2 regions of the Lysinibacillus sp. Bpr_S20 genome follow, and region 1 is predicted to be linked to the other one. Evidence: riboswitches for the same ligand, from Rfam matches in the RefSeq annotation. Region 1 holds a riboswitch; the other holds the start of a gene.
The links. A riboswitch is a leader RNA that binds a small molecule or an ion and turns the genes downstream of it on or off. The one in region 1 is predicted to bind preQ1.
Positions count from the first base shown of each region.

Region 2: it holds a riboswitch for preQ1, as region 1 does, so the genes downstream of both, queC (7-cyano-7-deazaguanine synthase QueC) here and MWJ95_RS04995 (QueT transporter family protein) in region 1, are expected to answer to the same signal.

Region 1 is NZ_JALNLQ010000002.1:80,384-83,848, reverse strand. Features, by position in the region: gene MWJ95_RS05015 (FtsX-like permease family protein) at 1-630, opposite strand, end outside; gene MWJ95_RS05010 (ABC transporter ATP-binding protein) at 648-1,340, opposite strand; gene MWJ95_RS05005 (hypothetical protein) at 1,641-1,895, shown strand; gene MWJ95_RS05000 (DUF1259 domain-containing protein) at 1,976-2,371, shown strand; PreQ1 riboswitch class I at 2,657-2,701, shown strand; gene MWJ95_RS04995 (QueT transporter family protein) at 2,708-3,190, shown strand.
Region 2 is NZ_JALNLQ010000001.1:574,433-577,897, reverse strand. Features, by position in the region: gene queE (7-carboxy-7-deazaguanine synthase QueE) at 1-255, opposite strand, end outside; gene queD (6-carboxytetrahydropterin synthase QueD) at 248-721, opposite strand; gene queC (7-cyano-7-deazaguanine synthase QueC) at 725-1,384, opposite strand; PreQ1 riboswitch class I at 1,513-1,559, opposite strand; gene MWJ95_RS02780 (alkaline phosphatase PhoX) at 1,668-3,465, opposite strand, start outside.

The sequences.
Region 1 (3,465 bases):
CACAGACTTTACCTGTGAATCCATAAGCATTTCTTCTAGATTAGTTTGTTTCTGTTCCTCAGAAACACTTTCTAAAAAGCGGCCCGCATAACTTGTTTTCTCCTGTTCATCCCAATTTGAGTAAACTTCTTCACTACATAAAATTAATGCTTGAGTAGTAGGTTTGTAGCCAACACCATTATCAGCTACCAGTGGTGAAATTGCGTCCGGTAAAGTAAAAATCCCACTAATTGAATATGTTGTATTGCCAATAGTAACTGGATCTCCTAATGCTAATTTATTGTCCTGCGAAAAATTTTTATCTATTGCAATTTCAGTTGTTTTTTGGGGCGCAACGCCTTCTGAATATAGTGGAATATCAATGTGGCGCGTATTTTGCATAATACGATATACATTTTTTTCATCATAAATGACTTTATATGTCATCGGATCATACGAGAAAGAATACTTATTGGAAAGGTCCGTTATTATTCCCTCATCATGTAGAGTAAGCGTAAAGTCTTGCTGATTTTGATGTGCAAGTACCTTCTTTATGGAGTCTATGCTTTGAAGATAGAAAACCAGTAACGTACAAATAAATACTGCACAGACAACAACCAGTACTAGCGGATACTGTTTTTTAAATTTCATTAAATGTACTCCCTCTCTCACCATGTAATTTCATTAACATCCCGTGGATGAGCATTGTTAGTTACTTCCACAATTTTTCCGCTAGTCATTTTGATTACCTTTGTTGCAATTTGAGCAATACTAGCATTGTGCGTTACCATAATAATGGTAAATTTCAATTGTTTTTGAAGCTGCTTCAAAAAAGTTAAGATTTGTTTGCTCGTTTCTTCGTCTAATGCTCCAGTTGGTTCATCACAAAACAAAAAATCCGGTTTTTTCGCTAATGCACGGGCAATAGACACTCGTTGTTGTTGTCCCCCCGAAAGTTCATAAGGAAGACGTTTTTCTAATCCACCAAGTCCTAAAGCATCAATTATGTCAGAAATATTTTTGTTCCCTTTTAAATCAGCACCCATTTTAATATTAGATTCTACAGTTAAAAACGGGAGTAAATAATAGGCTTGAAAAATGAAAGCCGTTTTGTCACGTCTAAATAGCGTCAGTTCTTTTTGATTTAATCCACAAATCTCATAGTCATCGTAAGTGACACTTCCTGAATCCGGTTGCTCTAAACCAGAAATTACATTAAGCAGTGTAGATTTACCGGATCCAGAAGGACCTAGAATGACAACGAATTCCTCATCATCAATCGACAATGAAACAGCATTTAATGCATAAAGCAATTCACGACCATTTTGATAACTTTTAACCAAATTCTCTATTCTTAACATGTTAGACCTCCAAACGATTTTTATTAATTAATTAATCAATTAACAAAACAATATTATTGATTAATTAATTTGTCAATAATAAAAAAGCCTATTTCTGATAATTATTTTAAGTTCTTCTACGCAATCGTTTTTGCAAAACAATCCATTTTCGAAACATTTTCAACGCATAGTAAAAAGCCACACCTAGTCAGATGTGGCTTAACTTTTCAACACATAATAGTCCTTTCTAGTCTCCTTTTTTACATGTCATGCATATGATGCAAATGAGACAAAGTGCTGTTCTCAAAAAGGAGGAATACTATGAATAATGATGAAATCAATGTAAATCAGCCTTCTTATTCACAAGAGAATCAAAGTGCAAGTTTAGGAAATATTGACACAATCATTTCTGATCTATGCGACAGTCTATTTGCATTTGCTCTTGATTTTGCCTTAAATGCCTTAGAATATACAAAAGAATTAGATGGAGAATTAGAATATACAGATGAATTCAAGAAACAACTAGACGATATTATTATTGAAATAGAGGAAATTAAAAATATTTTAGAGGAGTAACCTGTTCTATTAAAATCGTGATATTTTGACCTACTACTTCCACTCCAAGACTCCTCCTTAAAAAAAGTAGGGGTGTCTAAATGCAAAGCTTTCAAGATATGTGTACAAAATTTGCACAGATTGTAAACGGAAAAGCTTCTATGGAACATGGCGTATGCTCAGTAAAACTGAATCGCAACCTTAATGTGAAGATTCAAGGTCGCCCAAGTCGTAGTGCACTTCATGCTGGGATTACATTCGAATCGCTTGATATATATGGGAATGCACTTAACTTAGGTGAAGTTGTAGTACTCCAAGAGGAATTACCTCCGTTTGTTAAGGTACTTGCTGAAAATAATTTGATTATAAGTGCTGTTCATAATCACTGGATATATTCGGACCCCGTTATTTTATACGTTCATTTTCAATCAATAGAACCCCCACTAATCTTTGCCCAAAAGTTTGCTCAAGCTTTTCGTGTTTTAAAAAACTACTAAAACGGTCACTTTAAAAGAACTGCTTAGAACAGTTCTTTTTTGATATGGCTGAACTCTCCTTTAGTGGTTGCTTCTCATCTATAGTCCAATTTCATTCCATCTGTAAAGAAACAAGTGTACAAGCCCCTTGTCATGGATTCAAAATTCAAATCCTGTTCATACACACCTGTCTTATTAATGAGCAATGACAAAAGCAAAATATTACCTTTAGCACTATGAATTTCTGCGTTTTTTTTACTCATCGCTATTTACAAGTAAGCATGAACATTGATATGATTGCTTTTGCTTCACGTGGTTCGTAACCATCCCACGTAAAAAAACTAAGGAGAAATGAATATGAAAATAAAATTTTTAGCAACGAGCGGCATTATTGCAGCACTCTACATTGCTGTTACATTATTAGTCGGATCATTTGGCTTTACAGAGGTACAATTCCGTCTATCTGAAATGTTTAACCATTTAGTTGCCTTCAATCCCCGTTTTGCCGTCGGAATTATTATTGGTGTATTTATCTCCAATATATTTTCACCACTCGGCATGTACGATTTAGTCTTCGGTGTGGGCCATTCGATGATTACCCTTGGGTTGTTCATTCTTATTTGTAAGATTGTCAAAAATATTTGGGCACGTTTAGTCATCAATACATTTTTATTTACATGCACAATGTTTATCATTGCTTTTGAATTGAACTTAGCATTAGAATTACCATTCTTCTGGACATGGTTAACTGTTGCTGCAGGTGAATTTGTTGTCTTAGCAGTAGGTGCGCCGATTATGTATGCACTGAATAAACGCTTAAACTTCAAAAACTTGATTTAACTGACGGATCTTATCGAGCCGTATTTAATAAAAAGAGGACGGTTTCATCGAGGGCACTGAAAATGTCCCTATCTTCTCACATTACGAGGTATTCAACGATTAAATCGTCGAATACCTCGCTTTTTTCATTTGGCGCTTTGACTCTATTGTTGTTTTCCGAAGCATTCCGCTCGCTTTCCGCGGGCGAGCGATGCTTCGGAAAACAACGCAATGTATCATTCTATTATTTTAGTCACGCTTTCTTTTACCCCGATGATTTTAAGATTTCTCCTTTC
Region 2 (3,465 bases), on a different contig from region 1:
TGCAGGATTCCCACCTGAAATCGTGACAAATGAAAAGCCATTGCCTCCTAGACGTTTTAACTCAGACCAAATCTCTTCCGCTGTCATTTGGACAATAAGATGCTTCCCGCTGCCATCCCACGTAAACGACGAATCACACCAAGAACACGAATAATCACAGCCGGCAGTTCTCACAAACATTGTCTTTTGGCCAACTACCATGCCCTCACCCTGAATCGTTGGTCCAAAAATCTCGATAACAGGGATCTTACTCAACTTCCATCCACTCCCGTCTCGCTTCTGCATAGCTTGTGGGCGTTTCATATAGCCTAATAAACTCTACACGCGCACCGTTATATGTTTGTGTATCAAGCAAGGCCTCCGCCAACTTTTCGTAAATCCAAACAACAATATTCTCTGCCGTCGTATTCATCGGTGGAAGCGTTTCATTCAAATAACGGTGATCCAAATGAATCTCAATTTTTTCTTTCCATATTTCTTTTATATCGCCAAAATCAATCATTAAACCGCGTTCATCTGTGTATCCACTCAGTCCTAAAACTACGCGATACGTATGACCGTGCAGGTTTTTACATTTCCCCTCATAATGATGTAAATGATGAGCAGCATCGAAGGTAAATTCTTTACTTACGAGAACTCGCTTTGCATGATAGTTCAATTGATTTCTTTGAATATCTTCATCTATTTTTTGGAGCTTCTCGACGATTACGAAATCTGACATATTTTAAGACTCCTTCCTGTAACTCAAATATTCATCAAGCCCTCTTTTTCGCAGTTTACATGCTGGGCATTCCCCACAGCCATCTGCTATTACACCGTTATAGCAAGTCAACGTTCTTTCCCGAACAAATTCAAGTGCCCCAAACTGATCAGCAAGCTCCCATGTTTGTGCCTTATTCAGCCACATCAACGGTGTATCAATCACAAAGGAATCATCCATTGATAAATTTAACGTTACATTCAAGGATTTAATAAAAACATCTCGGCAATCCGGATATCCGCTAAAATCCGTTTCACAAACACCCGTTACAATATGCTTAGCTCCTACTTGGCTCGCTAAAACGCCAGCAAATGAAAGAAAGAGAAGATTTCGACCAGGTACAAACGTCGATGGAAGCTCACCATTTTCTCCGTCTTCTACCTTTATATCTTGTCGTGTTAATGCATTTGGAGCAAGCTGATTCAGTAGTGACATATCAAGAATGTGATGCTTAACACCGAGCTCCGCTGCTATTTCTTTTGCACATTCAATTTCAAGACGATGCCTTTGACCATAATTAAACGTAACTGCCTCAACCTCTTTAAAATGTTCTTTTGCCCAAAACAAACAGGTTGTACTGTCCTGACCTCCACTAAATACAACAATTGCTTTTTCCTGCTTCATCACGTAAAAAAACCTCCTTGTAAAATGTTTCCCAACACTTTTCAAGAGAGGCATCACCAATTTCTATTAAAACATAAGTAAAAACATATAAAAAAGCCACGTCCGATATGGACATGGCCTATTGTCATGTTTCCATAGTTTTTTATAGAGGGTATCAGCTATGAACCTCTCCCGTTCGAGTCCGGGCATTCTATTCTTCAATATAATATAAAAGAATAGTACAAAATGTCAAATTGATTTTTTATAAAAACTCCCCATATATGTGTCTCTGAAAAAGACACTGTTATTTAGAAACAACTTCTACGACCGTTGATTCAATTTTGTGTCCAACCTTGTCTTTAGCCTCAACAGTTAAGCTTGTGCCTGCTTTTTGAGCTTTAATCTTCACAGTGAACTTCCCCTTTGAATTTGCTTTTCCTTCCCCTAATAATGTTTTCTCTTTATAAACTTGTACCGTAGCATTTTTTTCAGCTGTACCTGTAACTGACTTAGATTTTGCTGTTACTTTATCTACTTTAAGACCATCAGATGTAGTGAAATCTGGCATATTTGTTAAAGAAGGCAGGCCAGAAATATAACCAATGCCACCTGTTTTATTTATACCAATTTGTTCGTCAACAGCCTTAAGTAATTCATCTTTATTAACAGCTGTAATTGCCTTAGCCTCTACTTCATCACCAGGATGCTGGAAATTACTGAAAATGTAGGGGAATCCATTGCGGTCATCAGCAGCAAATAAACCAGTTGCTTCCGCTCCTGCTGGAACAGATAAGACACGATCTAATTTTTTCGTATCAACATTATATGCCCAAACGTAGTTATTTGTGTGAGCTCCACTATCTTCACCAATAAAGAGTGTTCTCATTGATTCAGAGTAACTTAAGTTATCCGGATTGGCTACTTTTTCTACATTTGCAGTGTTTCCAAATGCATCAGCTTCTTTTAAATCTTCCCCAACAACTAATCCAGACATTAATAGGGCTACATAAGAGCTATTAATAATCTTTCCTTCGCTATCCTTTTGACCATCTTGTAAATCTAATTGATAAGTTACACCAGCTTTAATTTTTGGTAATTGTATATGGTCGGCTGGATCTTTTCCCGTTGAATCTTTTTCCATAGCCTTACTTTGATCGGAAATTGCGATATATACTTTTTTATCCTTTTCGTTTAGTGCTAAACCTTCCATTTTGTTAAATTCAGTAGTCGCACCGAGAATAGCAGCATAACGACGAGTTTCTAGGAAGGCTGCCGCTTTTTCTTTGCCAGGTTTAAGTTTTAAATACTCAACTTTGCCTTCATTTGAGTATGTTTTAATTGCTGTAAAACCTTCTTTAGGCTCATCTGAAGTTTCAAAAATATCGTTGAAGGTAATACCGCTATCAATAATACTTTTCACTTCTTTATCAGTTGCATGTCCTAAATTAATCCATTGTAAATTCCCTGAACCACCGTTTTCCGTACCAGTTTGTTTAAATTTGGCTGCATATAATGTACCTGATGATAAATCTTTTTCTTTGTCGGCCACATACATAAACATCCCTGTATTACTGCCATCATCCCCATAAAAAACAGTTTTGTTATCAGGCATGACTTTCGCTAACTCATGAGAGAAGCGTCCTGTACTATAATGCTTGACAACTGATGTTTTCCCGTTCTTTTCTATTGTAATTTCAGGAGTGTACCCATAGAAATAAGGATTAGCCTTTGCTTTATCTCCAAAATAGAATTGAGAGAATGTTTCAACTTGACTTCTTACATTTGAAATTGGATCTAAGAAAAGTCGTGCATCTGGTTCATACTCTTCAGACCCTAAATGTGTATTCCAAGGAGATAATGATCCGTTACATGGAATCCAAAGTCCATTCACTGCTGAAAAATCAATTTTTTCTACTTTTACAGGTTTCAATTCACCTGTTTTTTTGTCTTGTTTCAACTCCGTTAAAGACATAGAGGCAGGAACTACTCCGTATGCTGAATTACCGGCAGCATCTATGGTTTGATATTCATAATGTGTAACCAAATAAAGCTTTCCATTAATCGGGAGCATTAGGCTGTTTGAATCCGGAGCATCAGAAACA